4 regions of the Undibacterium sp. YM2 genome follow, and region 4 is predicted to be linked to each of the others. Evidence: predicted binding sites of a transcription regulator. Region 4 holds the regulator's gene; each other region holds the start of a gene.
The links. The regulator sigma-54, encoded in region 4, starts transcription at its own class of promoters, with help from an activator protein. The targets are predictions, from matches to a motif close to TGGCANGNAANCTGCTTT.

Region 1 (4,755 bases), 440 kb from region 4:
GCCGTTGCCAGCAAAGTATTGATGAAAGCCAGTGCTGCGACATCGCCTGCTTCCAGTGCGGAACCGGCATTGAAACCAAACCAGCCCACCCACAACAGCGACGCACCTATCATCGTCATTGTCAGGGAATGTGGAGCCATGGATTCTTTACCATAGCCTACACGTTTGCCTATCAGGTAAGCACCAACCAGACCGGCGACCGCGGCATTGATATGCACGACGGTACCACCAGCGAAGTCCAGCGCGGTTTTTTGTTGCAAGAAGCCGCCTTTGACCAATTCAGTTGCTGCAGTTGCAGCATCCTTGATCGCATCAGGACCAGTCCAGAACCAGACCATGTGAGCGATAGGCAGGTAGCTGAAAGTGAACCACAAGACCACGAACAGCAGTACAGCAGTGAATTTTGCACGCTCTGCAAAAGCACCAATGATCAGACCGCAAGTGATGGCTGCAAAGGTCGCCTGGAAGGCCACATAAGCAAACTCAGGAATCACTACGCCTTTGCTGAATGTCGCAGCCGTAGCAAATGTTGCCTTGGCCGGGTCCCAGATACCCTTCAGGAACAGGCGGTCAAACGAACCGATGAACCTGCCACCTTCAGTAAATGCCAGTGAATAACCATAGATACACCACAGAACAATAATCACGGCGAAGATCATGAAGACCTGCATCAGGATAGACAGCATGTTCTTGGAACGGACCAGGCCGCCGTAGAACAAAGCAAGGCCAGGGATGGTCATCAGGATGACCAGCAGGGTGGCAACCATCATCCAGGCAGTGTCGCCTTTATTTGGCGTTGGTGCCGGTGCGGCAGCAGCACTGGCTGCCGCAGGGTCAGCCGCCGCTGCCGGGGCAGAAGCAGGCGCCACCACAGCGGCAGAAGCCGGGGCCGGGGCCGGGGCCGCTGCAGGTGCAGAAGCGCTGGCCGACGCGGTAACCGAGGCAGCAGAAGCTGCCGCAGGTTCAGCTTTGGCCGAGGCATCCTGCGCTGAGGCGACAGAGGTGAAACCGACAGTGACCAGCAAAGCAGCCCCCGCCAGCATGTTCTTCAACAATTTTTTCATGTGAACTCCCTGGTTAGCTATCAGAGTGCGTCGTTACCGGTTTCACCGGTACGGATACGCACAACTTGTTGCAAGTCATAGACAAAAATCTTGCCGTCACCAATCTTGCCGGTACGGGCTGCGGTTTCTATTGCTTCGATGGCGCGATCGACAATGGCGTCATCCACGGCAGCTTCAATTTTTGTCTTGGGCAGGAAATCAACTACATACTCGGCACCACGGTACAACTCAGTGTGACCTTTCTGACGACCAAAGCCCTTCACCTCGGTCACGGTAATACCTTGTACGCCTATGGTGGATAAAGCCTCACGGACCTCATCCAGCTTAAAAGGCTTGATAATTGCGGTAATCAGTTTCATGCTCGCCTCGAATATTAGAATGTTTTAACTGCAGACAATACCAGTGTCGTTTTGCCTGTGAACTTGCCTGCTGGTGTGACATACAGTTTTTTCTCTGCATTCGTGCCCAGCGCTGCAATACCAAAGTTCACACCAAAAAACTCTTTATTCACACCAATTTTCCAATCGGAATAAGAATAGGCACCATTGTTCTTGATGGTCTGATGGCCAGCATGCAAGGCCAGCGTATAACCTTCAGGCAGCTCAATGTTTGCACCCAGGTCCAGGTAACCACTGTTCTTGCTGTCGATAAAACCGAACAAATTGGTAACGGAGTGTGAATACTTGATATAAGCAGGACCCATGCCCACCTGGCCGTAGATTTCTGTTGTGTTGGCATCAGCAAAACCGGCAACCTTGTTCAGGCCATTGGAGGGGTATACATAAGACAGGACACCAACGTCATAACTTACATCCTTGGTGATCTCGCCTTTTTTACCGGCATACAAATCCCATTCAAGATCGCCACCTCCACCTGCGTCCTTGGTCCATTTGATGGTGGACAACCATGTACCTGCATAAAAACCGCTAGGGTTGTGGACATAGTCAGCGCCACCCTGCAGCGCAGGGTCAAGACGTGATTGCGAAATTGCACGATAGCGGTATTCGCTGACCACACCAATATTAAAGCTGACTTCATTGTCTGGCTTGGCTTCTGGCTTGGCATCTTCTGCCTGGGCAAAACCACCAAAGAATGTTGTGGCTACAGCAGCGGCGATTACTAGTTTTTTCATTGCGCTTCCCCCTATTGATTAAGATTTGATTAGATTGAACCCTGGACAGAATCTGTGTTCAGCTCATAGCGACACGCATAGACACTTATGACCATTTGCGTACCCACTGCTTGCATCAGGCAAACTCTTAAATTCTTATTTCCCTTCTCTGTTAGCAGGAGTCGTGCCAACCAGGATCAGACCATCATTGAATTGGAGACAAGGCGGTGAACCCAGAGTGTATTAATATGCATACAGCCTGCTAAACCCTGAGCACAGCCTGATTTTTATATTGCGCTGCAATACCAGTAGCAGCTTGGGCAAGATGCGCTATCATTGCCACATAGGTAAATTTGCAAGCAAAAAAACAGCTTTACGCACCAATTGCGGGCAAGAACAAATTCGCACAAAAAAGTGGCAAAGCATGATTTGCACCAAAGATGTGCAATTACAAGATAGAGGATAAAAATGGACAAGCAAAATTTCTTTAATGACATGCAGGCCAAAATCAGCCAGGCAATCGAAAACTCGCCAGCCAAAGACATAGAAAAAAACGTCAAGGCCATGATGAGCCAGGGGTTTTCCAAGCTGGACCTGGTGACGCGGGAAGAATTTGATATCCAGGCACAAGTGCTGGCCAAAACCCGCGCCAAGCTCGAAGCCCTGGAAGCACGCGTGGCCGCACTCGAAGCACAACAAAAAGACGATTAAGCCGCAGACCGCATGTCCTTAGCCGTACTCAAAAGCCGCGCCCTGAATGGCATGGATGCGCCACAGGTGACTGTGGAAGTGCATCTGGCCAATGGCCTGCCCGCCTTCACTATCGTTGGCCTGCCCGAAACCGAAGTCAAGGAATCCAAGGACAGGGTCAGGGCCGCCCTGCAAAATGCCCGCTTTGAGTTCCCAAACAAGCGCATCACAGTGAATTTGGCACCTGCTGATTTGCCGAAGGAATCTGGCCGCTTTGATTTGCCTATCGCGCTGGGTATTCTGGCCGCATCCGGACAAATCCCCGGAGATGCGCTGGAACAATATGAATTTGCCGGTGAGCTATCCTTATCAGGCGAACTGCGGCCGATACGCGGCGCACTGGCAATGACGTTTGCGATATGCAAAAGCCAGCAACACTCGGCACAAGAACCCGCCTTCATATTGCCACGCACGAACGCCGATGAAGCGGCGCTGGTCAGCGATGCTGCGATTTATCCCGCTGATTCGCTGCTACAGGTATGCGCTCACTTCGCTGGCGTCGATGGTGAACAAAGACTGGCACGTCACCGCCCTGCCTCCAGACCCAGTCGCCCCAAATATGCTGACTTTGCGGAGGTCAAAGGCCAGTTACAGGCCAAACGGGCACTGGAAGTAGCAGCAGCAGGCTCACATTCGGTACTTCTGATGGGGCCGCCAGGCACGGGCAAATCGATGCTGGCAGCCCGCTTCCCCGGCATCTTGCCGACCATGACAGATCAGGAAGCCCTGGAATCAGCCGCAGTACAGTCCCTGACTTCCGGTTTTTCCATAGAGAAATGGAAGGCGAGACCATACAGGGCACCCCATCACACAGCATCTGCCGTAGCATTAGTTGGTGGCGGCGGAACACCAAGGCCAGGAGAGATTTCTCTGGCTCACAGGGGGGTGCTCTTCCTCGACGAACTTCCGGAATTCGATAGAAAAGTGCTGGAAGTTTTACGTGAACCTCTGGAATCTGGCCACATTACCATCTCACGCGCGGCGCGGCAGGCAGATTTCCCGGCACGCTTTCAATTAATAGCGGCCATGAACCCATGTCCGTGCGGCTACTTCGGGCACAGCAATGGCAAATGCCGTTGTACACCGGACATCATCGCCCGCTATCAGGACAGGATATCCGGCCCTTTGCTGGACCGCATAGACATGCAGATACAAGTCGGCGCACTGCCGCATGCGGACTTGCTCAAGCAGGCCGATGGCGAGGCCAGTGCCAGTATCAATGCGCGCGTAGAAACTGCTTTTGAGCGACAACAACAGCGCCAGGGCAAGGCGAATAATCTGTTATCGACCACAGAAATTGACCTGCATTGCCAACCGGATGCGCAAGCCGGGCAACTCTTGCGCAATGCCATGACCAAGCTCAACTGGTCAGCCCGTGCCTATCACCGCGTCTTGAAAGTCGCCCGCACCATAGCTGACCTGGCCGGTTCAGCCCATATCGCCACGCCACATGTAGCTGAGGCGATACAGTACCGGCGTGCACTTCGGGATCAGTAAAGCTGGCCACGGCATTGAAATTCTCATTGCCATGACCAGATAGGGGACAGCATTAATGCATCTCTCAACAGGAGTTGATCATGTCCCCCCAAGAAACCCAGGTTCTACAAAACTTTCTCGACCAATTGGTTAAAGTGCAAGACAGCAATAAAGATGTGCAGGCGCTGGCGATGATCAATGAGGCCGTCAGCAAGCAGCCAGACGCACATTATCTGCTGGTGCAACGGGCCTTGTTGCTGGATCAGGCTTTGGCCAATGCCAATCAGCAAATTGCCAGCCTGCAAACCCAGTTGCGTGATTTGCAGGCGCAAAGGAGCCCGGCACCGGCAGGCA
Region 2 (4,755 bases), 1.6 Mb from region 4:
CTGCGGGTCTTGCAGGAACGCATGGTGACACCTCTCGGCAGCAGCAAATCCATCCCCGTCAACCTCGCCCTGATCTGCGCCACCAACCGCAACCTGCGCGAGATGATAGGCAAAGGCGAATTCCGTGATGACCTGTATTACCGTTTGAATGGTCTGGTAGTGCGCTTACCACCCTTGCGTGAACGCACAGACCTTGATGTCGTGATAGCTAAAGTCCTGGCGACAGAAAGCGAAGGAAGGCAATACAGGATAGCGCCTGCAGTCATGCAGTTATTTCATGCCCATGGCTGGCCAGGCAACTTCCGCCAGTTGACGAATCTCCTGCGCACCGCCATCGTCATGACGGACGCCGATATGGAAATCCGTCTCGAACATTTGCCCGAGGATTTTCTGGAAGATATGGATGTGGTACAGAAACCCGCAGCCATGGCCTTGAGTCAAACACCAGCCAGTCTCGATGCGCTGGAAATGGATGCCATACAACAGACCCTGCAACAGCATCAGGGCAATGTCACTGCTGCGGCCAAGGCCTTGGGGGTGTCGCGCAATACAATTTACCGCAAGCTGGCCGCTTTGAAGATTGACTGATCAAGCTTGCGGGCCGTGTAAAACCGCCGTACCCAGCAAATCATTCTCTTCATCGGTAAACAGGCGCGAGCGCGTCAGGAAACGTTTGCCCGTGCCATTGTCAAGTGAAAACATGCCACCCATACCATTGACGACATCAATGATCAGTTGCGTGTGCCGCCAGTACTCAAACTGATCGCTACCCATATAAAACGGTGTGCCATCCAGATCGCCCAGATACACATCGGCATTACCGATGCCGTATTCATTCCTGGCGTAACACAAGGGTGAACTGCCGTCGCAGCAACCGCCAGACTGGAAAAATAATAGCGGGCCGTATTTTGTTTGTAGCGCGCTGATAAATTCCAGCGCAGCGGGAGTAGCGGTGACGCGAGCGGGGATAGTGGTCATTTTTTCCTGTACTCCGATAAATTATGTATAAATTCCCTCCCCTTCAAGGGGAAGGCTAGGGTGGGGATGGGTTTCGGTTGATCGACTATGTATTCCGCTGGCGGAAGAACCCCATCCCCATCCCGCCCATTCCACTGCGCCGCTTGCATGCGGCTTAGATATTTGTGGCGCAAAGCAATGCTTTGCGAATTCCCACAAATATCCCCTTGAAGGGGAAGAGGCTATACACCGGATTTTAGAAAGTCTCAGAAAATGCAGGTTCACGTTGACCTAGTTTCATGAAATGCAGGCCACATTCCCCTCTCTGCATCTCTGTATTGAGAGGTCTTGAACTTAATGACTACTAAAAGAACCCCATCGCATTAGGGTTATAGCTCACCAGCAGGTTTTTAGTCTGTTGATAATGATCCAGCATCATCTTGTGATTCTCGCGTCCTATGCCGGATTGTTTATAGCCGCCAAATGCTGCATGCGCTGGATACAGGTGGTAGCAATTGGTCCACACGCGGCCAGCTTCGATGGCGCGGCCCACGCGGAAGGCGCGGGAGCCGTCGCGTGTCCACAGGCCAGAACCCAGACCGTACAAGGTGTCGTTGGCAATTGATATCGCCTCTTCTTCATCCTTGAAGGTAGTGACCGATACGACAGGGCCAAAGATTTCTTCCTGGAAGATGCGCATCTTGTTGTGACCCTGGAAGATAGTCGGCTTCACGTAATAACCCTTGGCCAGGTCACCATCCAGCATATTCCTTTCGCCACCCAGCAAGAGTTGTGCGCCTTCCTGTTTGCCTATGTCCAGATAGGACAAAATCTTTTCCAGTTGTTCCTGTGAAGCCTGCGCACCTATCATGGTGGTGCTGTCGAGAGGATTACCCTGCTTGATGGCCGCCACGCGCTTGATGGCCCTGGCCATGAACTGGTCATAGATAGATTCCTGTATCAGCACGCGTGATGGACAGGTGCAAACTTCGCCCTGGTTCAGCGCGAACATGGCAAAACCTTCCAGGCATTTGTCGAAAAAGGCATCGTCCTGATCCAGGACGTCGGCGAAGAAAATATTCGGTGATTTTCCACCAAGTTCCAGCGTGACAGGGATGATGTTTTGCGATGCATACTGCATGATCAGGCGACCAGTGCCGGTTTCACCAGTGAAGGCAATCTTGGCAATGCGCTTGCTGGTAGCCAGTGGCTTGCCAGCTTCCAGGCCAAAGCCATTCACGATATTCAAGACGCCAGGCGGCAATAAATCCTTGATCAAATCAATCAACACCATGATGGATGCTGGTGTTTGCTCTGCCGGTTTGAGGACGATGCAATTGCCTGCGGCCAGTGCCGGTGCCATCTTCCACACCGCCATCAGGATAGGGAAATTCCATGGAATGATCTGGCCGACGACACCCAGCGGTTCATGGAAGTGATAGGCATAAGTTTGGTCATCGATTTGCGCGACAGTACCTTCCTGCGCCCGTATGCAGCCAGCGAAATAGCGGAAGTGATCAATCGCCAGAGGAATATCCGCCGCCATGGTTTCGCGTATGGGTTTGCCATTGTCTATGGTCTCTGCCGTTGCCAGCAGGCTGAGGTTGGCTTCCATGCGGTCTGCAATTCTATTCAGGATGTTCGAGCGCTCAGCAAGCGAGGTCTTGCCCCAGGCTTTCTTGGCGGCATGGGCAGCATCGAGTGCCAGCTCCACGTCTTCTGCGGTTGAACGCGCGACTTCGCAAAAAGCCTGGCCGATGACGGGGCTGATATTCTCGAAATATTCACCCTTGACCGGGCCCACAAATTTGCCGCCTATGAAATTATCGTAGCGTTTGGCGAAAGGATTGCTGATACCGAGTTTGCTGATGTCTGCCATGTTCATGATGGTGGTCTCCGTTGTTTATTAGATGGTGTGCATAAGCTGCGACACGGGGATAACAACGCAAACGGCATGCCATGGCTAAAATATTTTCCTTGCGGAAAAATACAGCAGGTACAGATTAGCGAGGGAGAAGGTGCAGAGGGAGAATGACTGCCGATGCTAATGACGGATTTGCGGAGGAGAGAGGAATGACAAATCAAGGTGTCACATTATTTCGCAACACAGATCAGACTGTCACAATTTGGGACAGTCTGATCAACTAGTTTAGTGCTTGCTTATTACTTACCCACGCAATTTCGCAAACGCCGCTGCCATCGCGTTGCCAGCAGGTGCTGGTGCCTGGGCTTGTGAACGGTGTTGATTGAGACGCTTGGCATCATTGCGGTCACCACGCTGTTCAGGCTTGCTGCCAGCGACAGGCGCTGCATCGCTCAGGCGCATGGTCAGGGCGATACGCTGGCGTTTGACATCGACTTCTAGCACTTTCACCTTGACGACCTGGCCAGCCTTGACGACTGTATGCGGGTCCTTGACGAAGGTGTTGGACAAGGCAGAGATATGTACCAGACCATCCTGATGCACACCAATATCAACGAAAGCGCCAAAGGCGGCAACGTTGGTGACCACGCCTTCCAAAATCATATCAGGGCGCAAATCCTTGATTTCTTCTACGCCGTCCTTGAAGGTGGCGGTAGTGAATTCTGGACGCGGGTCACGGCCTGGTTTTTCCAGCTCGCGGATGATGTCAGTAATCGTAGGTACACCAAATTTTTCATCGGCGTATTTGGCTGGATTCAAAGACTTCAGCAAGCCAGCATCACCGATGACACCCTTCACATCCTTCTTGATATCAGCCAGGATTTTTTCTACCAGCGGATAAGATTCAGGGTGGACTGCAGAAGCATCCAGCGGGTTGCTGCCATTCATGATGCGCAAGAAACCGGCAGCCTGCTCAAAAGTCTTGTCGCCCAGGCGCGGTACTGCACGCAGGTCAGAACGCGAGTTGAACATGCCCTTGGCATCGCGGAAATTGACGATGCTTTGCGCCACGCTGGATGACAGCCCAGACACGCGGGCCAGCAAAGGGGCAGAAGCCGTATTCACATCGACACCAACCGCATTCACGCAATCTTCAACGACGGCATCAAGCGAGCGCGCCAGTTGTGATTGACTGACATCATGCTGGTACTGGCCTACGCCGATGGATTTAGGATCAATCTTCACCAGCTCAGCCAGCGGGTCTTGCAGGCGACGTGCAATTGATACCGCACCACGGATGGAGACGTCCAGGTCAGGCAATTCTTTGGATGCAAATTCAGAGGCAGAATACACAGATGCGCCAGCTTCAGAGACCACGATCTTGGTTAGCTTGAGTTCAGGCTTTAGCTTGATCAAATCGCCGGCCAGCTTGTCGGTTTCACGCGAAGCCGTGCCATTGCCGATGGAGATCAGCGATACATTATGCTTGGCCGCCAGTTGCGACAATACCTGCAGCGAACCATCCCAGTCATTGCGCGGCTGATGCGGGTAAATGGTCGCATGCTCAACGACCTTGCCAGTGGCATCCACGATCGCCACCTTAACGCCGGTACGCAGACCAGGATCAAGACCCATGGTGGCGCGTGGGCCAGCAGGTGCTGCCAGCAGCAGGGCTTTGAGGTTGCGTGCAAATACATTGATGGCTTCAATTTCTGCGGTTTCGCGCAGCTTGCCCATCAGCTCAGTATCGAGATGCATGAAGACCTTGACGCGCCAGGCCCAGCGTACAGTATCGACCAGCCATTTGTCGGCAGGGCGGTCTTTCTGGCTGACGCCAAAGCGGGCAGCGATGCGGCTTTCGCAAGGGTTCAGCGGCGCATCCCATTTTGGTTTTTCTTCTTCGCTGTCGAGACGCAGAGTCACAGTCAGCATTT
Region 3 (4,755 bases), 750 kb from region 4:
ATCTTGGTCTTGTTGGACAAGGACGCGTCTATCCAGCGGCTGGCATCGAGAATAGCGGCGACAACTGCCCGCGCCGTGTTTGGATATTTCTGTACGAATTCAGAAGTGGTACCCAAAACTTTTTCTGGATGATCTTTCCAGATGTCCTGTGTCGTTGTGGCCGTAATGCCTATGCCGTCGGCAATTGCCCTGTGATTCCAGGGCTCACCTACGCAATAACCATCCATATTACCGACCCGCATATTTGCCACCATTTGCGGTGGTGGCACGGTTATCACCTTGGCATCTTTCATGGGGTTGATACCATGTGCTGCCAGCCAGTAATACAACCACATCGCATGGGTGCCGGTAGGGAAAGTCTGGGCGAAAGTATATTCGCGCTTGTCGCTTTGCATGAGCTTGGCCAGACCCGCGCCATCTACAGCGCCTTTCTCTGCCAGCTTCTTCGACAAGGTAATGGCCTGGCCGTTATTGTTCAGCGTCATCAGCACGGCCATGTCTTTTTTATTCCCGCCTACCCCAAGCTGTACGCCATAAATCAAACCATATAAAACATGGGCAGCATCGAGTTCGCCATTGACGAGTTTGTCACGCACGCTGGCCCAGGAAGATTCTTTGCTCGGGATAATCTTGATACCGTACTTTTTATCAAAACCCAGCACCGATGCCATCACCACCGAAGCGCAATCCGTCAGAGGAATGAAGCCTATGTGCACTTCTTCTTTTTCTGGCTTGTCTGATCCCGCAGCCCATACCCCACCAGTACTCAAGCCCATGATGCCTGCCCCGCTTGCCAGTGCAGCAGTTTGCAAGAAACTGCGACGTTTAAAATTAGGTTCATTTTCTACCTGCGTCTTGATGAGATGATTAGAAGTTTCCTGATTCGACATGTCTGCACTCCAGCTAAATTGATTTCTATAATGAAAAAAGGTGTCGTTCCACCACGGATAAACCGTATGGAAAGACACCTTTGTCTTGTGAGGTGGCCGCCGTTAGTCAGACTCACATTTTTTCTTAAGCACCAGCTTTGGCACTTTCTTTAGCTACAGCAATTGCCGTGCCAGCTCAAATTAAAAGACTCTTATCCTCAGGCCAGCGTGGTGACATAAAAATCCCTGAAAAACACCAACTGACGCGCACTTAAATGACGCAATGCACCATTTCCATGCGCAAAGCAGATCAGCCACCGAGCAAATCCGCCACATCCAGCATGCGCTGCGCCAGATCGACCAGCTTCAGGTTCTTTTCCATGGCTTGCTTGCGCATTTTTTGATAGGCCTCGTTTTCTGAAAGATGATGGCGCTCCATCAGCAAACCCTTGGCACGTTCTATGGTTTTGCGCTCCTGCAGCTTGGCCTTGGTATCGGATAATTCGCTACGCAGCTTTTGATCTGCATTGAAGCGCGCCATGGCAACATCCAGCACAGGCTTGATGCGCTCAGAATGCAAACCGGCAACTACATAGGCCGAGACGCCAGCTTCCATGGCTGCAGCCATGTTCGACTGGTTGCCATCTTCAGTGAACAAGACGATGGGGCGAGGCGCATCGCGGGTCAGCATGACCATGTGTTCCAGCACATCACGCGAATCAGACTCGGCATCAATAATGATCATGTCTGGCTGCAACTGGGCGATGCGCTCGCTCATATAGATGTCGCCAGGAATAACCGCGATGATGTTATAACCCGCTTGCAGCAAGCCTATGCGCAAGGCGCGGGAGCGGGCCAATTGTGCCTGGGCGTGTTCCTGCAACTCGTCTTCGCGCTGGATGACCGTGTTCACCACCACAATCCGCAGACTGGTTGATGCTGGTGTTGCCGGTGTTGTCGCTTCGTCAGTATTTGCTTTGCCGCGCATTGATGGCCCATGCCAGATATAATTACGTTTACCAGCAATAGCAAGAATCACACCAATCCCTGCGCTGGAATACAAGCGGACAATCACTTGCATTCTTGCCATGCCTATGTCATTCGCTTGCTTTTCCCTTACTTAGAAACAGATATGATAGTTCTCGGCGTTGAATCCTCCTGTGACGAAACCGGCCTGGCCCTGTATGACACAGAGCGCGGCCTGCTTGCGCATGCCCTGCATTCGCAAATCGCCATGCACCAGGAATATGGTGGTGTCGTGCCTGAACTGGCGTCACGCGACCATATACGCCGCGCCCTGCCCCTGCTGACTGAAGTGCTGACTAAGTCTGGCACAGACAAACAGGCCATCGATGCGATTGCCTATACCCAGGGGCCTGGCCTGGCCGGGGCCCTGCTGGTTGGTGCCGCGGTTGCCTGCGGCCTCGGTATGGCACTCGATAAGCCCGTGCTCGGTGTCCATCACCTGGAAGGCCATTTGCTGTCCCCCTTGCTCGCCAGCCAGCCACCGGAGTTCCCCTTTATCGCCCTGCTGGTCTCTGGCGGGCATACCCAGTTGATGCGGGTGGATGGCGTTGGTCGTTACCAGTTACTGGGCGAAACCCTGGACGATGCTGCAGGTGAAGCTTTTGACAAGTCAGCCAAATTGCTGGGCCTGTCTTACCCCGGTGGACCGGCTATCTCGCGCTTGGCAGAATTTGGCGACCCTGCAGCTTACCAGTTCCCACGTCCCATGCTGCACTCCAAGGACCTGAACTTCAGCTTTTCTGGTTTGAAAACAGCGGTGCTGACAGTCGTCAAAAACCATCCATCAAATATCTGTGAGCAGGACAAGGCAAATATTGCGCGTGGTTTTGTCGATGCCATCGTCGCAGTGCTGACCGCCAAATGCGTCACCGCGATGAAAGAAAGTGGCCTGAAGCGTCTGGTGATCGCTGGTGGTGTTGGGGCCAACCAGCAGTTGCGCGCGTCCCTGAATGCGGCAGCAGCGAAGAAGCGCTTCCAGGTGTATTACCCTGAGCTGGAATTCTGTACCGACAATGGTGCAATGATCGCCTTTGCAGGTGCCATGCGCCTGAAAAACAATCCCGGCCTGGCGACCAAAGATTACGGATTTAATGTGAAGCCGCGCTGGCCTTTACAGGAATTGATCGCCGCCTGATTTTATCCACGGCAGCACTATTTATAGATGCCGCAGCCAACGATCACATTCTCGAATTTCTCTACATACATGGACTTGGGTTCGATCTGCTTGGTCGTGGGGTTGACGAATTTATAATCCTGCCAGGCTTTGCCCTTGGCTTTGACCAGTTCTATACGCTCGCGTATAAAAAATTTGCCATCGACATCGGTGAGGTCAAACATCTCCTTGCCTACCATCTTGGGATTCAGGTGGGCGAGATTTTTGCCATTCATGTCATACACAACGACATATAAGTCACGGTCCTGATACTGACCATCGCGCTTGTTGATCTCGGCTACAGTCGCCTCGACACCATGCTTTTTCATCGCATCGATGGCTTTTTGCACCATGGCCTTGGCCTCATTGGCACTGCCATGCTCTGCCGCCTGGGCCGGAAAACTCATCAAGCCCAGAGTGAACAAGCCTGCCATCCAAAGTTTCACAAATCGCGTCAGCATAAGCAAACCCCTCATTTATGAATAAAAAAGCATGGAGCTTTTTAAGCATAAGTGAGGGGTAGCGAATAATCTAGATTTATTTGCAATATTTAAGACTTATTTTTTCTTGTCCTGCGTTTTATCTTCTTTCTTGCCGTCTTTCTTGTCATCTTTCACTGCCGTCTTCTTGCTACCCAAACGGCTTTCCTTGCCTGCGATCAGGTTCGCGATATTCTGGCTATGGCGATACACCAGCAGCCCGCTCATCACGGCAATGGCCGCCATTTTGATGTCAGGCCCAAACAAGAGACCATAATAAAAAGGCGCAAATATCGCCGCGACCAGGGCTGCGAGTGAAGAGTAACGGAAAGCAAACGCCACCATCAGCCAGCTCACCAGTGTCGCCACACCCAGCCAGATATCAATGCCGATCAAGATACCGGCTGCCGTCGCTACGCCCTTGCCGCCAACGAACTTGAAAAACACTGGCCACAAATGACCGATGAATACTGCCAGGGCAACGATGGCAACACCGGCGTCACCCAAATCAAACTGATCCTGGTAGCGGATTGCCAGCCATACCGCCAACCAGCCCTTGAAGGCATCGCCCAACAGGGTCAGTATCGCTGCCGCCTTGTTCCCGCTACGCAGTACATTAGTCGCGCCCGGGTTTTTTGAGCCATAAGTGCGCGGATCAGCCAGGCCAAACAGCTTGCTGACCACCACTGCAAACGACAGTGAACCGATCAGGTAAGCGGCAACTGCCGCCAGAATTGTATTCATCTTATTCCTTCATTTCTTTAAGCTTCGCAAGTATAAGCCAGGCCAGTAGCAGAATCAGCCAGCCTCGCAAAATTCTTGAAACTGGATTCATTCGTCGATGGCACAATCGACTGGCCGTGCCTGCAAGAGACTTTCCAGCAAGCCGGGAGCTATACCTATCAGATAGCCGCGCTGGCCACCATTGATATAAATTTTTGGCAGGGCAAGTATGCTGCGCTCCACATAGATGGGCATGAGTTTTTTGGTGCCAAAGGGGGACGTGCCACCAACCAGATAGCCAGAATGCTTTTGCGCATTTTCAGGCTTGCAGGGTTCGACTGACTTGCAACCTATCTGCCGGGCCAGGTTTTTGGTAGAAACTTTTTTATCACCATGCATGAGCACGATCAAGGGCTTGGCAGCCTCATCCTGCATGACCAGGGTTTTCACGACGTGGTGCTCATCGACACCGAGTTCACGCGCAGACACCGAAGTACCACCATGT
Region 4 (4,755 bases):
CTGTCTAACAATGGCAAGGCCAATTACCATATCACCGGTGACAGCCTGGTGCATTTGCCGCGGACTGACAATATAGAAATCAAGCATCCGCAGATCAACAGCTTTGATCAGGGCAGGCCTCCCCTGCACCTGCGTGCTGAACTCGCCGTTGTATCGCAAAAATCTTCACTGACCACACCCAAGCGCGAGCATGATGAGGTTCACTTGCATGACAATGTCAGCATGGAGAGACCTGAGGGCCTGAGTTCACAATTTGTGCGTGTGGAGTCTGATTATCTTTTGCTCTTGCCGGACGAAGACATCGTTAAAACCGACAAACCGGTTTCAATTACGACTGGCAAACTGCATTCAACTGCAACTGGCATGATTGCCAATAATTCAACCCAAGGCCTGGAATTGCTGAGCAAGGTTTACATTCAACTCAAGAAACGTGAACCTGCTCCCAAAACCGGGACTAAATAAGCAAGAAAGCGAATATGCACATGATCAAAACATCATTTAGCGTCACACGCTTGATCAGCCTGGCCTGCCTGGGCCTGGCCTGTGTTTCTGCGAATGCAGAAAAAGCCGACAGTAATAAAGAGACCATCATCAAAGCCGGTTATGGCATCAGTGATGGCAAAGCCAGCGTCAGCAGATTATCCAAGGGTGTGTCCCTGGTGCGTGGCACCCTGACCGTCACTTCTGAGAGTGCTGTCGTGACCGAAGCCCCGAATGGTGATCAGTTTGTTGTTCTGACAGGTGGCGGTGGCCGCAAAGTCACCTTCCGCCAGAAACGCGATGGTGGCCCTGATCTGTGGGTAGATGGCGAAGCTGACCGTGCTGAATACAACCAGAGTACAGAAATCGTCAAATTCATTTCCAAGGCCAAGGTACGCTACCTCGAAGGCAAGCGCGTCACCCAGGAACAGGAAGGTGAATACCTGTCTTACGACAGCAAGAATGACGTATTTGTTGGCACGAATTCAACCAGTGGCCAGCATGTAGATGGCTCAGGCAATATCACCATCACCTTGCAACCAAAACCAGAAAAACAGGCTAAATAAGATGACAGCACAGTCAAGCAGCACCTTGCTTGTCAAGGGCTTGCAAAAGCGCTATGGCGCGCGCCAGGTGGTACGCGATGTTTCCCTGCTATTGAAAAGTGGCGAGGTGGTGGGTTTGCTGGGGCCGAATGGCGCAGGCAAGACCACCTCGTTTTACATGATCGTTGGCCTGGTACCTTCCGACGCTGGTGATATCACGATTGATGACGTGAATATCTCGCAACTGCCTATCCATGAGCGCGCCGTACTGGGCTTGTCTTACCTGCCACAGGAAGCTTCGGTATTTCGCAAGCTGACGGTGGAAGACAATATCCGTGCCGTACTCGAATTGCAAAAAGACAGTGAAGGCAAATATCTCGGTGCCAAAAAAATTGAGCAAAGGCTCAACGCTCTGCTGGCAGACTTGCAGATAGAAAAAATACGTGAAAGCCAGGCGCTGTCACTGTCAGGTGGTGAACGCCGCCGCGTCGAAATTGCCCGTGCACTGGCGACCAATCCTCGCTTTGTCTTGCTGGATGAGCCCTTTGCCGGTGTTGATCCTATCGCCGTCATTGAAATCCAGCGCATCGTGCGCTTCCTCAAGGAGCGCGGCATCGGTGTGCTGATCACCGACCATAATGTGCGCGAAACCCTGGGCATCTGCGATCACGCCTATATCATCAACCAGGGCGCGGTACTTGCCAGCGGCAAGCCTGACGACATCATACAAAATGAATCTGTACGTCGCGTTTATCTCGGAGAACACTTCCGGATGTGACGGGAATCATCATGAAACAAAGCCTGCAACTACGTACCTCACAACATCTGGCCTTAACGCCGCAATTGCAGCAATCGATACGATTATTGCAGTTATCCACTTTGGAATTGCATCAGGAGCTGGAGACGCTGCTGACCGATAATCCCATGCTGGAACGCGTCGATGATCCCCTCGATCACGCCGTACGCCTGCTGGCCGACGGTGCCATCAATACCAGCAGTACTTCTGCCGATGCCGGCATGGAAGCACCGGCAGCAAGAGAAGACAGTGACAAGTCAGCAGAACCGGCTGCCGCTGATGCAGAAACCGTCATCAGCAATGACAGCACCACCTCCAGCGAAGAAGACTGGGGCTTTGATGATGTGCAGCATGGCAGCAAGTCTGGCGATGATGAAGATGGCCGCCCCCAGCTCGGTGCAGCCCATATCACCCTGCGTGAACACTTGCTGGAACAGATGCGCCTGAACCTGCGCGAACCGCGTGACCGTGCCCTGGTCGAGCTGATGATCGATGCGCTCGACAATAACGGTTACCTGACCGAAACATTAGATGAAATACATGCCAGTTTGCCACTGGAACTGTGCGTAGAACCAGAAGAACTGGCGTTTGCGCTGAACATGCTGCAAAGCTTTGATCCCGCAGGTGTCGGTGCGCGCAGCCCGTCTGAATGCCTGGCCTTGCAAATCAGGCGTTTACCAAAAGTTGCTTTCGTCACACGCAGACTGGCATTGCAAATTGTTGAAACGCAACTGACTTTATTTGCACAAAGAGATTTCACCAAACTCAAGAAAATCTTCGACTGCGACGATGAAGATTTGCGCGATGCACAAACTGTCATTCGCCTGTGCAAACCACGCCCCGGCCTGGCCTTTGCTGCTGATGAATCTGACTATGTCGTACCTGATGTGATCGTCAGAAAATCCGGTAACGGCTGGCAAGTCATGCTGAATCAGGATGTCATGCCCAGGCTGCGGGTAAGCAGCATGTATGCCAACATCATGAAGCAAAACCGTGGCGAAGCTGGCATGGGCGCACAATTGCAGGAAGCACGCTGGCTGATCAAGAATATGCGGCAACGTTTTGAGACTATATTGCGCGTTGCACAAGCGATAGTCGAAAGGCAACGCAATTTTTTCACCCACGGTGCTGTTGCAATGCGCCCCCTTGTTTTGCGCGAAATTGCTGATACACTAGGATTACACGAGAGCACTATCTCACGTGTAACAACCCAAAAATACATGTTGACCCCACATGGCATGTTTGAGTTGAAGTACTTTTTCGGCAGCCATGTCGCGACGGAAACAGGGGGTGAAGCTTCTTCCACCGCGATACGTGCACTCATCAAGCAGTTGATAGGAGCAGAAGACCAGAAAAGCCCACTCTCTGATAGCAAAATTGCAGACATGCTGGGTGAACAGGGCATGGTAATTGCCCGACGGACAGTTGCCAAATACCGTGAAGCCCTCAAAATCCCCCCAGTGAGTTTGCGTAAATCTTTGTAAGCAGTCCTTGTAATCACGGTTTGAATTGCTATATATGATTTAGCTCAAGGCTAATAAATGCTGAGAGCGTATCGTAATAGCAAGCAACATCACTATAGGAGCACAGTATGAATCTCACCATCAGTGGACACCACGTCGAAGTAACTCCTGCAATTCGTGAATATGTACATACCAAACTAGAACGTATCAGGCGGCATTTCGACCAGGTCATTGATATCGCCGTCATCCTGACGGTGGACAAGCTCCGGGAAAAGGAAAAACGACACAAAGCTGACATTAATTTGCATATTAGCGGTAAAGATATCCACGTTGAAAGTCTGGCGCATGATCTGTATGCAGCCATTGATGCACTGGTAGATAAACTTGATCGTCAGGTCATCAAGCATAAAGATAAAATTCAAGACCATCAGCACGACGCCATCAAGCACATACCTGATCCGGCATCGGCTTCATAAGACCCCAGTCCTTACCCGAACAGGGTTGTGGACATCCAAAACAAGGACGCTAGAAGGCGTCCTTTTTGTTGGGTGCATGGTTTTTTGTAGGTCTAGTTTCTGACATTTAAAATAAATAATTTACTTTTATTGTCGTTTGTCACATACGCTGCTTAACAAGCTGCGAGTTAGTTGATTCACGGCATTTATATTAACGTCATTCCAGCGTGCTTTTAGCTGGAATCCAGCGACGTTCGTTATATGCCGAGGTGCTTATTGCAAGTGGCGCTTTGACTGAAGCGATTGCCCTCCGTGGATACAAGCCGGGTCCCGGCCCGGCAGCCGAAATACTTTCTTTGCGTCGCCAAAGTAAGTATTCAAAGAAAGGCGACCCAGGCGCAGCCGCCCCTTCGGGGTGCCCATTTGTGCAGTACAAAAAATGGGAAGATCCGAAACTCGCTTCGCTCAAACAGCGGCTCTTCTTTTTCCATTTTCTGTACTGCACAAATGGCGGCTACACATGGGAACTGCGGAAAGTCAAAAGCAACCCCAAAATTCAACGGCAACGGCAACGGCAACGGCAACGGCAACGGCAACGGCAACGGCAACGAGCATGATGCGTTTACTCTATTTCCTCATAAACATATACACCCCGTGACGCCCTCGTCTGACAAAGTTAAAATAGCAGCTTCATCCCCTACCCTGCATAGTCAACCACCATGAGCGAATTTGTACTTACCTCCGTCAAGAACAATATAGGCTATATCACCCTCGACAGACCCAAAGCGCTGAACTCGCTGTCACTCGATATGGTAAGAGCACTGACAGCGACCTTGCTGGCCTGGCATAATGATCAAAGCGTGCGGGCGGTGTTTATCCACAGCAGCAGCGAGAAGGCATTTTGTGCCGGTGGGGATATCCGTTTTTTCTATGACGTTGGCACTGCCACACCCAAAGGTGACTCCGCCCTGCTGGAAGATTTTTTCACCGAGGAATATGCCTTAAATCATTTAATC

Region 1: a site for sigma-54 is predicted at 2,348-2,365, ahead of UNDYM_RS00255 (TorF family putative porin). Genes of this name have one in related genera too.
Region 2: a site for sigma-54 is predicted at 2,900-2,917, ahead of adh (aldehyde dehydrogenase). Genes of this name have one in related genera too.
Region 3: a site for sigma-54 is predicted at 1,895-1,912, ahead of UNDYM_RS05660 (ANTAR domain-containing response regulator). Genes of this name have one in related genera too.

What each region holds. Positions count from the first base shown of each region.
Region 1 is NZ_AP018441.1:51,413-56,167, reverse strand. Features, by position in the region: gene UNDYM_RS00265 (ammonium transporter) at 1-1,064, opposite strand, end outside; gene UNDYM_RS00260 (P-II family nitrogen regulator) at 1,085-1,423, opposite strand; gene UNDYM_RS00255 (TorF family putative porin) at 1,438-2,196, opposite strand; gene UNDYM_RS00250 (accessory factor UbiK family protein) at 2,644-2,886, shown strand; gene UNDYM_RS00245 (YifB family Mg chelatase-like AAA ATPase) at 2,899-4,422, shown strand; gene UNDYM_RS00240 (DUF2076 domain-containing protein) at 4,503-4,755, shown strand, end outside.
Region 2 is NZ_AP018441.1:5,369,356-5,374,110, reverse strand. Features, by position in the region: gene UNDYM_RS24575 (sigma-54-dependent Fis family transcriptional regulator) at 1-588, shown strand, start outside; gene UNDYM_RS24570 (DUF779 domain-containing protein) at 589-978, opposite strand; gene adh (aldehyde dehydrogenase) at 1,322-2,842, opposite strand; gene UNDYM_RS24560 (Tex family protein) at 3,125-4,755, opposite strand, start outside.
Region 3 is NZ_AP018441.1:1,239,502-1,244,256, reverse strand. Features, by position in the region: gene UNDYM_RS05665 (CmpA/NrtA family ABC transporter substrate-binding protein) at 1-890, opposite strand, end outside; gene UNDYM_RS05660 (ANTAR domain-containing response regulator) at 1,180-1,857, opposite strand; gene tsaD (tRNA (adenosine(37)-N6)-threonylcarbamoyltransferase complex transferase subunit TsaD) at 2,002-3,030, shown strand; gene UNDYM_RS05650 (cache domain-containing protein) at 3,048-3,509, opposite strand; gene plsY (glycerol-3-phosphate 1-O-acyltransferase PlsY) at 3,606-4,271, opposite strand; gene ybaK (Cys-tRNA(Pro) deacylase) at 4,359-4,755, opposite strand, start outside.
Region 4 is NZ_AP018441.1:493,477-498,231, reverse strand. Features, by position in the region: gene lptC (LPS export ABC transporter periplasmic protein LptC) at 1-462, shown strand, start outside; gene UNDYM_RS02395 (LptA/OstA family protein) at 477-1,046, shown strand; gene lptB (LPS export ABC transporter ATP-binding protein) at 1,048-1,803, shown strand; gene UNDYM_RS02385 (RNA polymerase factor sigma-54) at 1,815-3,305, shown strand; gene hpf (ribosome hibernation-promoting factor, HPF/YfiA family) at 3,413-3,760, shown strand; gene UNDYM_RS02375 (enoyl-CoA hydratase/isomerase family protein) at 4,459-4,755, shown strand, end outside.